2 regions of the Lutibacter sp. Hel_I_33_5 genome follow, and region 1 is predicted to be linked to the other one. Evidence: riboswitches for the same ligand, from Rfam matches in the RefSeq annotation. Region 1 holds a riboswitch; the other holds the start of a gene.
The links. Region 1 has a riboswitch for S-adenosylmethionine ahead of OD91_RS06140 (homocysteine S-methyltransferase family protein). Riboswitches for the same ligand answer to the same signal wherever they lie in the genome.
Positions count from the first base shown of each region.

Region 2: linked by a shared signal. The riboswitch ahead of OD91_RS12660 (O-acetylhomoserine aminocarboxypropyltransferase/cysteine synthase family protein) and the one ahead of OD91_RS06140 (homocysteine S-methyltransferase family protein) in region 1 are both predicted to bind S-adenosylmethionine.

Region 1 is NZ_VISM01000001.1:1,379,213-1,387,644, reverse strand. It holds gene metH (methionine synthase) at 1-2,004, opposite strand, end outside; gene OD91_RS06145 (antibiotic biosynthesis monooxygenase) at 2,004-2,285, opposite strand; gene OD91_RS06140 (homocysteine S-methyltransferase family protein) at 2,297-3,304, opposite strand; SAM riboswitch class I at 3,348-3,459, opposite strand; gene metK (methionine adenosyltransferase) at 3,714-4,970, shown strand; gene OD91_RS06130 (deoxynucleoside kinase) at 5,141-5,755, shown strand; gene OD91_RS06125 (small-conductance mechanosensitive channel) at 6,205-7,032, opposite strand; gene OD91_RS06120 (hypothetical protein) at 7,062-7,250, opposite strand; gene OD91_RS06115 (RNA polymerase sigma factor) at 7,253-7,822, opposite strand; gene OD91_RS06110 (RNA polymerase sigma factor RpoD/SigA) at 8,052-8,432, shown strand, end outside.
Region 2 is NZ_VISM01000001.1:2,876,460-2,884,891, forward strand. It holds gene OD91_RS12655 (LamG-like jellyroll fold domain-containing protein) at 1-4,273, opposite strand, end outside; SAM riboswitch class I at 4,569-4,702, shown strand; gene OD91_RS12660 (O-acetylhomoserine aminocarboxypropyltransferase/cysteine synthase family protein) at 4,827-6,104, shown strand; gene thrA (bifunctional aspartate kinase/homoserine dehydrogenase I) at 6,114-8,432, shown strand, end outside.

The DNA of each region.
Region 1 (8,432 bases):
TCCAAAAATCCCTTTAGGCTTAAAAGATTGATTTGCAACAATTTTATTCAACATGTCCTGAGCATCATTAAATAAACTCCTTGCTTGTTCACCTACAACCTTATCTTCTAAAATAGATGGATATTTACCATGTAAGTCCCAACTTCTAAAAAACGGACTCCAATCAATATATGGGATTAATTCTTTTAAACTTAGTTGTTCTAAAGTTTGAACGCCTAATTCGTTAGGTTTTGTAATATTGGTTGTTTCCCAATCTATTTTAAATTTTCGCTTACGTGCTTCTTCTATAGAAATATATGATTTTGTTTTTCCGCGTTTTAAAAACTTTTCACGGAACAAATCATAGTCTTTTTTCATATTAGTCACATATTCTTGCGACGTTTTCTTGTTTAATAAATCACCTACAACAGTTACCGCTCTTGATGCATCATTTACATGAACTACCGCATTTTTATATTGGGTATCTATTTTAACAGCTGTATGAGCTTTAGAGGTTGTTGCACCACCAATTAATAACGGAATGGTAAAGTTTTGACGCTCCATTTCTTTTGCTAAGTACACCATTTCGTCTAATGATGGAGTAATCAAACCACTTAAACCTATAACATCTACATTTTGTTCTTTTGCAGTTGCAATAATTTTTTCTGGTGGTACCATTACACCTAAATCAACTATTTCATAGTTGTTACAGGCTAGTACTACGCTTACAATATTTTTACCAATATCATGTACATCACCTTTTACGGTTGCCATTAATATTTTTCCAACAGGTTCTTGTTTTTCTGTTTTTTCGGCTTCAATAAATGGATTTAAATAAGCAACTGCTTTTTTCATTACACGTGCTGATTTTACCACTTGCGGTAAAAACATTTTACCAGCGCCGAATAAATCACCTACCACATTCATACCAATCATTAAATGACCTTCAATAACATCTATAGGTTTTTCAGATTCTTGTCTTGCCGTTTCTACATCTTCGACTATAAAAGCATCAATACCTTTTACTAAAGCATGAGTAATACGATCTTGTGTTGGATTTTCTCGCCAAGATAAATCCAATCCTTTTTCAACTTTTGATCCTTTTACAGTTTCTGCAAAGTCTAATAAACGTTCGGTAGCATCATCTCTTCGGTTTAAAATAACATCTTCAACATGTTCTAATAAATCTTTTGGAATATCGTCATACACTTCTAAAAGCGCTGGATTCACAATCCCCATATTCATGCCAGCTTGAATTGCGTGGTATAAAAACACTGAGTGCATTGCTTCACGTACACCATTATTTCCTCTAAAAGAAAAAGACACATTACTCACACCTCCACTAACACTAGCATTTGGTAAGTTTTGACGCACCCAACGGGTTGCTTCAATAAAATCGATGGCATTTTTTTTATGTTCATCCATTCCTGTAGCTACAGGAAAAATGTTTAAATCGAAAATAATATCTTCGGAAGGAAAACCTACTTTATCAACTAAAATATCATAAGAACGTTTTGAAATTTCAATTCTACGTTCGTAATTATCCGCTTGTCCAACTTCATCAAAAGCCATTACAATTACAGCTGCACCATAACGTTTAATTTGAGTAGCTTCCCAAATGAATTTTTCTTCTCCTTCTTTTAATGAAATTGAATTTACAACACATTTTCCTTGTACTACTTGTAATCCAGCTTCAATGATTTCCCACTTGGAGCTGTCAATCATTATAGGTACTCTACAAATATCAGGTTCGGCAGCAATTAAATTCAAAAAACGAACCATGGCCTCTTTTCCATCAATAAGACCATCGTCCATATTAATGTCAATAATTTGCGCACCACCATCCACTTGATGACGTGCTACATCTAACGCTTCATCAAATTTTTCTTCTTTTACTAAACGAAGAAATTTACGTGATCCTGCTACATTTGTTCGTTCTCCGACGTTTATGAAATTACTGTTTTCGTTTAGAACCAAAGGTTCTAAACCAGATAGTTTCATGTATTTTGTTTGATTAATCTTCATTATTTATAATGCTCTACAGTTGGAAAGGGTTCATAAAAATGATGTAACAACTTTTTCCATTCTTTATATTCTTCTGATTTTCTAAATCCAATTTCATGATCTTCTAGCGTTTCCCAATTCACCAATAAAATATATTTATTTTCTTCTTCAATACATTTTTTTAATTCATGAGAAATGTAGCCTTTCATAGAAGAAATGATAGATTTTGCCTTTTGAAAATTAGCTTCAAAATCGTTAGATAATCCTTCTTTTATGTTTAATATGGCTACTTCTAAAATCATACTTTTACCTATTATGAAGCCGAAACTAATTCAGCATGACGTGGTTTGTATTTTGCTGCGATATCAGCTATTACTTTAATATGCGCTGGACTTGTACCACAACAACCACCTATAATATTAATTAAATTTTTTTTTAGATATTCTTCAATTTGTTCCCCCATTTCTTCTGGTGTTTCATCATATTCTCCAAAAGCGTTTGGCAATCCAGCATTTGGATGTGCAGAAACTGCAAAATCTGTTTTATTGGCTATAGCTTCTAGGTGAGGCTGCAATAAATTTGCACCTAAAGCACAATTGAATCCTACCGATAATAAAGGAATATGGGAGACAGATATTAAAAAAGCTTCGGCTGTTTGTCCTGATAATGTTCTGCCTGAAGCATCTGTAATTGTTCCGCTTAGCATTATTGGGACTTCAATATTTCGTTCTGATTTTACTTCTTCTACAGCAAATAATGCTGCTTTAGCGTTTAACGTATCAAACACTGTTTCTATTAAAAGTAAATCGGCACCGCCATCAAGCAATGCTTCTGTTTGCTGTTTATATGCTATGCGTAATTCATCAAATGTTACAGCTCTGTATCCAGGGTCATTTACATCTGGAGACATGCTTGCTGTTCGGTTTGTTGGCCCTATTGATCCTGCAACAAATCGAGGTTTATGAGGTTCTTTAGCGGTAAATTCATCAGCAACTTCTTTTGCTATTTTTGCAGATTGATAATTCAATTCATACACCAAATCTTCCATTTGGTAATCGGCCATTGCTATTGTAGTTCCTGAAAATGTATTGGTTTCTACAATATCTGCACCTGCTTCAAAATACTTTCCGTGAATTGTTTTTATGGCTTCCGGCTGCGTAATTGACAACAAATCATTGTTCCCTTGTAGTGGCGTTGCGTAATCTTTAAAACGTTCGCCACGAAAATCTTCTTCTGTAAATTTATAGGCTTGAAGCATGGTCCCCATTGCACCATCTAAAACTAAAATTCTTTTTTGTAATTCTTTATAAATATCTGACATTCCTGATGTTTAGCGTAATGTGTTATCAGGAAAAGATTTTTTTCCGTTATCTGTCTAAATACAATTTAAGTACTAGTAGAATATAGCACCTTCTTTAAAATAAAGGGTTGCTAAGGTTTCATTGGATCTATTTCCTCCACCTTTCATGATAACCTCATTAAGTCAATGAACAAGCAAATATTCGCTTATAAAAATTTAATATCCAAATTTTTTGATTATTTTTTTACATAAGTTTATTAAATGATGAATATAATATATAACTTTGCAGCATATTTGAGGAAAAATTTGAACTGATTGCAACCTCTTAAAGCTAAAAAAGCTTTAAATAAAAATGCTAAAGCAGTATATTTTACTTCTTTTAGCAAACTTGCAATCAAACAATCCTTAATAAAACTATAAAATTTAATTTATGTCATATTTATTTACCTCAGAAAGTGTTTCTGAAGGACATCCAGACAAAGTTTCAGATCAGATTTCGGATGCTTTAATTGATAATTTCTTAGCATTTGACGCTACAAGTAAAGTTGCTTGTGAAACCTTAGTAACCACTGGTCAAGTTGTTTTGGCAGGAGAAGTGAAGTCTAAAACCTATTTAGATGTTCAAAAAATTGCAAGAGATGTAATCAATAAAATTGGTTATACTAAAAGTGAGTATATGTTTGATGGAAATTCTTGTGGTGTATTTTCTGCAATCCATGAACAATCACCAGATATTAATCAAGGAGTTGTTAGAGCAAATCCAGAAGACCAAGGAGCAGGAGATCAAGGAATGATGTTTGGTTATGCAACAGATGAAACGGATAATTATATGCCATTAGCATTAGAATTATCACATAGATTATTAATTGAGTTAGCTGAATTACGTAGAGAAAATAAAGATATTAAATATTTACGACCAGATGCAAAATCTCAAGTAACTATTGAGTATTCTGATGATAATGTTCCGCAAAGAATCGATGCAATTGTAATTTCTACTCAGCATGATGATTTTGATGGAAGTGAAGAAGTAATGCTTGCTAAAATTAAATCAGACATTGTTAGTATTTTAATTCCAAGGGTAGTTGCAAAATTACCTGCTAAAATTCAAGCATTATTTACAAAGGATATTACCTATCATATTAATCCAACTGGAGTTTTTGTAATCGGTGGACCTCATGGAGATACAGGTTTAACTGGAAGAAAAATTATTGTAGATACATACGGAGGGAAAGGAGCGCACGGAGGTGGAGCGTTTTCTGGTAAAGATCCTTCTAAAGTTGATAGATCTGGAGCTTATGCAACACGTCATATTGCTAAAAATTTAGTCGCAGCTGGTTTGTGTAAAGAAGTTTTAGTTCAAGTTTCTTACGCTATTGGTGTTGCAAAACCAACAAGTATTAATGTTGAAACTTACGGAACGGCAACAATCGATAAAACAGATGGAGAAATCAGTAAAATAGTAGAGACTATTTTTGATATGCGTCCATATTTTATTGAACAACGTTTAAAATTAAGAACACCAATTTATTCTGAAACTGCAGCATATGGTCATATGGGAAGAGCATCAGAAAAGAAAACGGTAACTTTTTCTAATCCAATGGGAGAAACTGTTTCTCAAGAAGTAGAAACGTTTACTTGGGAAAAATTAGATTATGTAGATAAAGTTAAAGAAGCTTTTAATTTATAATAAAACTTTATATTTTTTAAAAAAGACGAACTTTTAAGTTCGTCTTTTTTTGTTTAGATTCATGAATTCTTATTATGCTAGATTTTAAAGAAAATTGATTTTATAATTGCTTAAAAACAATTATAAAATTTTAGTACCTTTATCGTCCTTTTTATAACAACAAACAACTTATGCACGTAGCAATTGCAGGAAACATTGGCGCTGGAAAAACAACGTTAACTAAACTTTTAGCAAAACATTATAATTGGAAACCACATTTTGAATCTGTTGATGAAAATCCGTATTTAGACGATTTTTATTCAGAAATGGAACGTTGGTCTTTTAATCTTCAAGTTTTCTTTTTAAATAGTAGATTCAGACAAATTTTAGAACTAAAAGAAACTGGAAAAAATATAATTCAAGATAGAACTATCTATGAAGACGCTCATATTTTTGCACCGAATCTTCATGCAATGGGTTTAATGACTAATAGAGATTATAAAAATTATTCTTCTTTATTTGATTTGATGGAAAATCTAGTGACTCCACCAGATTTATTGATTTATTTACGAGCTGATATTTCTACATTAGTTGGTCAAATACATAAAAGAGGTAGAGAGTATGAAAATACGATTAGTATCGATTATTTAAGTAGATTAAACGAACGTTATGAGGCGTGGATATCTACCTATAAAAAAGGAAAGTTATTAGTAATTGATGTTGATAATTTAGATTTTGTTGAAAATCAAGAAGATTTAGGATATATAATTGATAGAATAGATGCACAAATTAATGGTTTATTTTAAAAATAAACCATTAATTAAAAAATAAAAGACCGCAATAAATGCGGTCTTTTTTTTGTGGTTATTACTCCACAAATATGATAGAAATATGTCCCCCAACTTAAACTATCATAGTTTTAATAGATTATAAATTTTATAATCCAAGTTTATATTCTCTCTTTCTTTAACTGTAATCATATGTTTGATATAAATTAAAGAGACAAAATTTAATACAAGTATTGTATAAAAAACACCACTATAATTTATAGTATTTGTAGAATTAAAATAAAGTGTTATAAATGCGATTGTTATAAAAATTATAACCAAAGAAATGATTCCTTTACGTAAGATTTCGATTAGCTTCTTATTCGCTTTAATTTTTTTTGTAAAAGTTTTAAATTTATTTTCTTTATCTATTGTACTCATTTTACTTCACTTTATTGTATGACACGTATTTTTATTAAAGTCACTTATTAATTGATAATCTCTACTTTATTGTCAACTACATCTTTTATGGGTAACACAACTTTTCCTTCTGTTGTTGTAACAATCATACAGATATTATCAATACTAATAATAACACCTTCAATTCCGTTTACTTTTATTTTCTGACCAATTTCAAGGTTTTTTCTAGAGTAGTAACCAAATAATAATCTTGTTACTGCATCCTTAGAACCTAAGCCAAAAGCGATTGTGAATGCTAATAAAACAGAACCAATAATAAGTGTTAAGTTTTGTTTTATTACAGATGTGTCAACACCTGCCTGGTCTAATGCTGTAATTGATAAAAAGATGACAATTAAATAAAAAGCAATATTTCCAACCAAGTTACCACCAGAAATTTCAAGTGATTTAAACATTGATAAGATTGCTTTTTTAACAATTGTTCCTAAATACGCACCTGCAACAAAAATCCCTAAGGCAGTTAATAATCTTGGTAGATAAGCAAAGAAACTTCTAATACCGTTAGAAACACTTTCTAAACCAAACATTTCTGCACCTACCATCACAAAAACAAAAATCAGGAACCATTTTAAAACTGCAAGAATTACTTTGGTTAATACTACATTAATCGTAGAATTTCCGAAGATTTCTGTTTTACTTAATTTTTTAGACCATTCATCTAATTTTGTTTTACTTAATGCTTTTTTAATGATGTAAAGTAGTACTTTAATGATTAACCAAGAAAGTATTACAAATCCAATAAAGCCAGCTGCTGTTGGTAAAGAAGCAACAATATCTTCAAAAACATCTTTAAAAGGACCTAGAATGTCAATTTTTAGGTTAAATAGCGAATTCATTTTTTATAGTTTTAGTTAGTAAATAGTTTTTAGTTTGTTTTTTTGGTTTTAGAAAATCCACCGCCTAATAAATCACCAATAGTGTTTGGGTATTTTACCACAAAAAGATCCGCCAAGTCTATGGTTAATTTTATCATAGCCACATCGTTTAATACTTTCTTTTTAAGTATTTCTGGGACTTCGTGGTTGTGAAGTATTTTTTTGAAGGGATTTTCCATACTTACAATTCTTGATACTTTCTTACTACTTTTTCTTTAGCTCTTTTTATACGCATTTTTACTGCGCTTGAACCTAATTCTAATGCATCTTGAATTTCTTGAATACTCATGTCATCTTGATATTTCATCAATAGAATCATTTTATCTTGAGCATCTATTAATTCTAATGCTTTAGCCAACTTATCTGATTTTAATTCAAATAATGTTGAGTCTTCAATTTCATCAAAGTTATCATCTTCTTTAATGTCATCTGTTACAATAGTTATTCTTTCTTTCTTTTTGTGCGAATTTCTTTGAACATAATTTACACAAAAATTATAGGTGAATGAATATAACCAAGTAGAAAATTTAGACTTGCCTTTAAAACTCCTTAATTTTACAAAAAGTTTAATAAACACATCATGTGTTAAGTCTTGAGCTTCTTCTTTGTTCTTAGAAAACCCATAACATTTATTATAAACTACTGAAGAATATCTATCGTACAAAACTGCAAACAAATGAGTATTATTTGTTTCTACTATTTTGTAAACAAGCTCTTCGTCGCTTAGTTTTATGTCGGTTTTAGTTTTCAAAGACGGTTAGATTTCTTCAAATCACTTATTGGTTAGACACAAAAAAAAGGAATTAGTCACAAGTAAATATTAAAAAAAGGCGAACTGTATTTTTAAATCGATGAATCGACGAATCAAAACTTTTAAGAAAAAATAAAAAATATGAAAATTTTTGTAACATTTTTATAAAGTCTTACGTATAAGTAGATGCAGGCCGAGTATTAATCATTAAAATTTCAGTTATAATTCGATGAGACAACTTAAAATTACAAAACAGGTTACTAATAGAGAAACCGCATCACTAGACAAATATTTACAAGAAATTGGTAAAGTAGATTTAATTACTGCTGATGAAGAAGTAGAATTAGCACAACGAATAAAAGCTGGCGATCAGATAGCTTTAGAAAAATTAACAAAAGCTAATTTACGTTTTGTAGTTTCTGTAGCAAAACAATATCAAAATCAAGGATTAACATTACCAGATTTAATTAATGAAGGTAATTTAGGATTAATTAAAGCAGCTAAGCGTTTTGATGAAACTAGAGGTTTTAAATTTATCTCTTATGCAGTTTGGTGGATTAGACAATCGATCTTACAAGCATTGGCAGAGCAATCTAGAATTGTACGTTTA
Region 2 (8,432 bases), 1.5 Mb from region 1:
CCGCATTTGTAGAATAACTAAGTGCGCCTGGATTATTTACTAAATTATGATTTGTAGTAGAATCATCTGTTGTAGAATCAAAACTATAATGTGCTTCATAATTTGGTACAGAAGGTAAACAGTTACTGTTCTCAATTGAATCTGGTATTCCATCATTATCATCATCAATATCTACACTGTCAGGAATTCCATCTCCATCTGTATCAATATCAGATGTAGTATCTCTATAATCTAAATCACCAGCTGCATTAGCATCTCCATCCACATCTGGTAAAATGCTTGATAAAGGATTGTTTATTTCATCATTTACATCATAATCATTAGTGTTTCCACCTTCAAAGCTATCATCTAAACCATCTCCATCAGTATCAGTTCCGCTAGCAGTATTTGCCATTCCGTTTTCTTCAATGTCTGGTGTTCCATCATTATCGGAGTCTAAATCTCTATAATCTGGTAAATCTGTATTGTCATGATTATTGGGAGATAGTCCTGTTGCTGTAAACGTATCATTATTTTCATAAGCACTATCTACACCGTTAGAACCTACATTTCCTGTTGGTACTACATAACTTTGTGTTGTTTGTGCTTCTATATTATCTGGAATACCATCGTTATCAGAATCAATGTCTAAATAATCTGGGTTTCCATTAGCGTCTGTATTTGTTAAAGGTAAATTTGATACAGCTCCTGGAGTATCATTATCCTCATAACTTGCATATAAACCATTGTTACCCACACCACCAGATGGCGCTACATAACCCGCAGTTGTTTGTGCTTCTATATTATCTAAAATACCATCGTTATCTGAGTCTAAATCTAACGAGTTTATAATACCATCTCCATCAAAGTCGTTACAACTAGGCAATGAAACATTTGCTGCTTGTACCCATAAGCTTAAACTTTCATTTGCAGGTATTTCACCATTATTCCACAGTGTTCGTTGATGATCTGCATTCGGAAACCAAGTAAAACCATTTACATTACCACAAGGGTGTATTATTTTTTGATGTAAAAGGAAATTTGAACCGGATGAACAATTTGCATTTACTGTTAATTCTGTTGCTCCTGTACCAGACCAACTATTATTTAGAGTGTTGTCATCACCATTTCCATCATTAAGGTTACCTCTATGTAAAGAAATATTTGAAGTAATTCTAGACAAATAGGTAGCATCAGTTGATGTTGCATCAATTAAACCACCAGAATGAGATACTCTTACACTTGTCGCATCTGTTAACGTTGCTAAAATTGTTGGATTTAGTATACCACGTGCAGCATCTGTTAAGGCTGTTCCTTGTGGTAAATTACCAGCGCCGTTACCAAAATCTACTGCAATTTGCACAAAACCATTTGCATCTACGTATGTAGAGAATTGATTGCCATTTAAATTAAAAAAGTAAACACCGGCGCTTGAAACAGATCTTGCCTGCCCTAATGAAGTAAAAGCAGTGCCAACTGAAGTACCGTCAATACAAGAATTACTAGCATCTTCTACCGTATCTAAAATACCATCGTTATCATCATCAATATCTATTGAGTTTACAATACCATCACCATCAGTATCGATACCAGCTAGATTATCTCTATAATCTAAATCTCCACCTGAATTAACATCAGTATCAACATCTGGTAAAATACTTGATGCAGGTGTATCAATATCATCATTTGCATCCCAAGGTTCATTAGCTGCGCTATTTCCACCTTCGAAAGCATCGTCTAACCCATCTCCATCAGAATCTGTACCTGTTACAGCATTTGCCATGCCGTTTTCTTGAATATCAGGAGTTCCATCTTCATCAGCATCTGTATCTCTATAATCTGGTTCGTCTGCTAAGTTATCTGTATTTGTTGGTGTAAGACCAACTGCATTATAATTGTCTGTAAAATCGTAGGCATTATCTAATCCATTTACGCCTACAGTACCAGAAGGTGCAACATATCCTAATGTTAATTGTGCTTCTATATTATCTGGTATACCATCGTTATCAGAATCGATATCTAAATAATCGGGTATTGTCCCTGATGCATCAGTATCAGAATTAGGAATTGGTAAGTTTGATATTCCACTTTCATTAACATCTTCATAAATATCATATAAACCATTTGCACCTACTGCTCCAGTTGGAGCAACATAACCTGCAGTAGTTTGTGCTTCTCTATTATCTATGATTCCATCATTATCAGAATCTAAATCTAAAGAATCTACAATACCATCTCCATCCGTATCTCTAGTACAAGAAAAATAAGCACCTACCACTGCTTCAGCAACTTCAAATCTACCACCAGATCTATTAATCATTTCTACTTGAATATACTGTGTATTTGAATCTAATACATAATTTATAGCTGTTACATTTGTGGCTATTACTGATTGATCGATAATAAAGGGGTTTGTGCCATTTCCTAAATCTTGAGTTGCATTTGTTAATTCGGCAACTCTTAGTTGTTTTGCTCCTGTATTATTTTTCCAAATATGAAATGTGATTGTAGTACCAGAAGGAATTATTCCTCCTAAATCTAAAACAAAATATTCTCCATTGCCATTTAAATGTACACCTAAATTATCTGAAATAATTCCATCATTTATAGTAAGAAGACCACTGTTAATTCCAAAATTTGCACCTATACTACCAGGTGGACCACTAGGATTATTAACACAACCTTCATCAGTATCTAATATTCCATCATTATCATCATCAATATCCACAGAATCTGGAATTCCATCACCATCAGTATCTAATCCGTTAACCGTATCTCTATAATCTAAATCTCCTACAGTATTTACATCGGTATCACTATCTGGTAAAATACTGGAAGCTGGCGTGTCAATTTCATCATTAGAATCGTAATCAGTAGTATCACTACCTTCAAAAGAATCGTCTAAACCATCACCATCTGTATCTGTTCCAGAAGCAGTGTTAGCCATTCCGTTTTCTTCTAAATCTGGTGTTCCATCATTATCAGAATCGGAATCTCTGTAATCTGGTTCATCTGTTAAATCTGTATTGGTTGGATTTAAAGCTGTTGGGTTATAAGTGTCATTATTTTCATAAATACTATAAACTCCATTTGAGCCAACAACTCCAGAGGGAGCAACATAACCAGTTGTAGTTTGTGCTTCTACGTTGTCTGGAATACCATCATTATCTGAATCGATATCTATATAATCTGGATTTCCATTAGAATCTGTATTGGTAAGTGGTAAATTTGAAATCCCACTTTCATTTACATCTTCATATACATCATATAAACCATTTGCTCCAACATTTCCAGCAGGTGCTGTGTAGAATCCTGTATTTTGCGCTTCAGCATTATCTAATATACCATCATTATCGGCATCTAAATCTAAATGATTTGGAATTCCGTCTAAATCAAAATCAAAATGATCTTGAACTCCATCATTATTAACATCTCCTAAATTTCCACCACTACCATTATTATCTGAGTCTAAATAATTAGGAACTCCATCATTATCTGCATCTGCACTTGGGTCTGTACCAGTTGAATTTTCTGCGGTATCTGGAATACCATCATTATCATCATCTATATCTACACTATCATCTACTGTATCGCCATCTGAATCAAGTACTTCTATTGCATTTACGTCGTCGACAGAAAACAAAAGTGCTTCCCAGTTAACTCCTTCAGGTGTTCCTTCAAAAGTTGCGTCTGCACCTGGAAAGACTCTAAAGCGCATTGTTGTTGCATCTGCAACAAAAATAAATGTATTTTGAGACCAAACATCTTGAGAAACATTTGTTATAGTTACCCTTTGATAAGTACCAAACTGATATTCAAAAAAGTTTAAATATGTACCGGCATAATATGCGTTATTTCCACTTCCACCATTTGCATTTGTTCTAGCAGTCATTGAAAATACTCTTAATTTATAAATCTTTCCAGGAATTAAACCAGTAATATTAGTTTCAACATTTTCTTCAAAACCGTCACCCCCTATATCTCTTAACGTAATAAAACGGACATCTCCAGTTGGAGGCAATGGTAATTGACCTCCAGGAACATTCCATGAAGCACCTGCACCAACAAATCCCTCTCCTCCAGCTATATCTCTATTAGAAATGTCAGGAGTACCATCAATACCATCATCTGCTTCCTGCCAATCAATTGGATTACAATTCCCACAAATAGCAGAGGAAGAACCTGTACCTGGGATAGTTTGTGAAAAAGATTGCGTGTTTGTTAATAACAATAGTGCTAAAACAAAAAAGAAAATAGCATTGTTACCTACTGGGAATAGTCTTAATAATTTCATATAAAATTATATAATTCATAAATTACTGGGGAACAATAACAAGCAAAAATACAGTTGTATATCTATATATGCAAATTTAGAGTAATTTATTTGCGATGTGTTAAGTGGTTGTAGGTTAGTTTGTTGAGTGTTGATATGAAAAAGTTAGTTAATAATTTCGTTTATTTTTAATAATGAAATTTCTATCATCTAATTTTATAATAGACATAAAAAAATAAAATAAACTCTTTTTTACTTGGATATTAAATTTTTCTAAGCATATATTTGCATTCACAAAGTTCAATAACTTATTGAAATGTTATCAAGAAAGGTGGAGGGATTAGACCCGTTGAAACCTTAGCAACCCTTTAGTAATAAAGAAGGTGCTAAATTCTACCCTGTGCTGAACTAGTTTCAGTATCTCATTAAAAGAGATTGGATAGATAACAAAAATGAATTTTCTATTTCTAGAACATTCAATTTTCTTAATAACATTTTTCGAGTAAGGTTCATCAAAATAATTGATGCATTTGACTTTTGGTTTAATTAATTATTAACTCAAAAAACTAGAAAAATGAGTACATTAAAATTAGCAACAAACGCATTGCACGCAGGACATGACGTAACTGCCAATGCAGGAACTAGAGCAGTTCCTATTTATCAAACAACATCGTATGTTTTTAACAATTCAGAACATGCTGCAAATTTATTCTCTTTAAAAGAATTAGGATTTATTTACACACGTTTAAATAATCCAACAAATCAAATTTTACAAGAGCGATTAGCTGCTGTAGAAGGCGGAATTGGAGCTGTAGTTTTTGCTTCTGGAACATCTGCAATTGCTACAGGTTTATTAACGTTATTAAAATCTGGTGATCATATTGTGGCGTCAAGTAGTTTATACGGAGGAACGTATAATTTATTAAATGTAACGCTAAAAAGATTCGGAATTACAACTACGTTTGTAGATGCTTCTAATCCAGAAAATTTTGCATCAGCAGTACAAGATAATACAAGAGCATTTTTTGTAGAATCATTAGGAAATCCAAAATTAGATGTCTTAGATTTAGAAGCAATTGCTGTTCATTCTAAAGCAGCTGAAGTTCCTTTTATTGTTGATAATACAGTAGCTACACCTGCTTTATTAAATCCATTAAAACATGGAGCAAATATTGTAATTCATTCGTTAACAAAATATATTGGAGGACAAGGAACTTCTATTGGAGGTGCAATTGTAGATGGAGGAACATTTAATTGGGCAAATGGTAAATTCCCAGAATTTACTGAGCCTTCTGAAGGATATCATGGATTAGTATATCATGAAGCATTAGGTGCTGCTGCATTTACTTTTAAATTAATTTTAGAAGGTTTACGTGATTTAGGTGGCGCATTAAGTCCAACAAACGCGTTTAATATTATTCAAGGTTTAGAAACGTTGCCAGTTAGAATTAAACAGCATTCAGAAAATGCTTTAGCATTAGCAAAATGGTTAGAGCAACAAGATGAAGTTGCTTGGGTAAATTACCCAGGTTTAGAAAGTAGTAAATATAATTCTTTAGCTAAAAAGTATCTACCAAAAGGACAAAGCGGAATTGTAACATTTGGTGCTAAAAAAGGATTTGAGGCAGCAAAAAATATTGCAGACAATACTAAGGTATTCTCTTTGTTAGCAAATATTGGTGATACAAAATCATTAATTATTCACCCAGCAAGTACAACACATCAACAATTAGATGAAGCGGCTCAAGCAAGCGCTGGTGTTTCTCAAGATTTAATAAGATTATCTGTTGGTATTGAAGATATAGAAGATTTAAAAACGGATTTAAAAGCAGCATTTGCTGAAATAAAATAAAACAAAACTTTGAGCAAGAATTTGCAACATATCGATATTCTTAGTTTTACTACAGAAAGTGGTACACAATTTAAAGACATCCAATTAAGTTATCAATTGTTTGGTCAAAAATTGGGTACTGCCCCTGTGGTTTTGGTCAATCATGCATTAACTGGTAATAGTGATGTTGCTGGCGAAAATGGTTGGTGGAAAGATGTAATTGGATCGCATTTAGCGATTGATACAAATCAATATACCATTCTTGCTTTTAATATTCCTGGAAACGGTTTTGATGGTTTTTTAATCGAAGATTATAAAAGTTTTATTGCAAGAGATATTGCAAATATCTTTTTAATCGGATTAAAAGAATTAAAAATTGATCAACTATTTGCTTTAATTGGAGGTTCTTTAGGTGGTGGAATTGCTTGGGAAATGACAGTTTTAAATCCTGATATTACTCAACATTTAATTGCTGTTGCTACCGATTGGAAATCTACGGATTGGTTAATTGCAAATTGCCAAATTCAAGAACAATTCTTAGTAAATTCCAGCAATCCTGTTCACGATGCTCGCATGCATGCTATGTTGTGTTACAGAACACCAGCGTCTTTTAAAGAACGTTTTCATCGCTCTAAAAATGACGAATTAGAAATCTTTAATGTAGAAAGTTGGTTGTTGCATCATGGAGAAAAATTACAAGAAAGATATCAGTTAGCTTCCTATAAATTGATGAATCAATTATTGAAAACAATTGATGTTACCAAAGGAAGAAAAGAAGAGTCTATTTTAGAAACTATAAATGCTGATATTCATATCGTCGGAGTAAATTCTGATTTGTTTTTTACTGCTGAAGAAAATAGAGAAACGCATCGAAAATTAGCATCAAAACATGCAAATGTAACTTATAACGAAATTGATTCTGTTCATGGTCATGATGCATTTTTGATAGAATACGAACAATTAGAAAAAATTATTGAGCCAATTTTTAATAAAGACTCAAAAAATAGAAAAATGAAGATTTTAAAGTTTGGAGGAAAATCATTGTCTAATGATGGAATTCCACACGTACTTGAGATTATTGAAAAGAAAATCAATAATAAAGAAAAAATTGCAGTTGTCGTTTCTGCAAGAGGAGAAGCAACAGATCAATTAGAAGAAATTTTAGAAAGAGCTTCAAAAAATAAAGAATTTCAAACTTCGTTTGATGCTTTTAAAAATTATCAAAAAAAGTTAACTCCTGAGGTCGATTTTTCCGAAGAATTTTCTCGTTTAAAAAACCTTTTTGAGGGCGTAAAATTATTAGGAGATTATAGTCAGAAAATAAAAGATGAGGTGTTGGCACAAGGAGAATTATTGTCGATTAAAACCTTGTCGAATTTATTACAAGAAAAAGGTATAAAAGCCAATGCAACTGACGCTAGAAATTTACTAAAAACCGATGAGAATTTTGGTGATGCAAAACCGTTAAGTAACGTTTCTAAAGAAAATATTATAGCTCATTTTAAAAAGTACAATGGCGCTACAGTTAATGTTATTACTGGATTTATTGCTTCTAACTTAAAAAATGAAACTACAACGTTAGGTAGAAACGGAAGTAATTATACAGCAGCACTTTTAGCAAATTATTTAGATGCAGAGGAGTTGCAAAATTACACACATGTTGATGGTATTTTTACTGCAAATCCAGATTTAGTTTCTGATGCAAAAAAAATTGAAGAATTATCGTATTCAGAAGCGAATGAATTAGCAAATTTTGGAGCCAATATTTTACATGCAAAAACCATCATTCCGTTATTAGAAAAGAATATAAATTTACGTATTTTAAATACGTTTAATCCAGAAGATAAAGGGACATTAATTACGGCAAAATCTACATTAAAAGGAATTAAATCGTTATCAACATTAAACAATGTTGCTTTAATTAATTTTGAAGGTAGAGGTTTACTTGGTAAAGTTGGTATTGATGCTAGAATTTTTAGAGCCTTAAGTAATAAAAATGTAAATGTAAGTATCATTTCTCAAGGATCATCTGAGCGTGGTATTGGTTTTGTTGTCGATAAACATAAAGCAAAAGATGCTGTTGAAGCGCTAGAATTAGAGTTCGAAAATGATTTATCTACACAAGATGTGCACCAAATATCTGTGATAGATGATGTGTCTGTAATTTCTATTATCGGTCAAGATTTAAGTGAATTTCATTTACCATATAATGCATTGATAAAAAATCAAATAGTTCCAGTATTATTTAATAACTCAATTTCTGGTAAAAATGTGAGTTTGGTTGTTAAAAAGAAGCAATTAAACAAAGCTTTAAATGTAATTCATGGACAAGTTTTTGGAGTCGCTAAA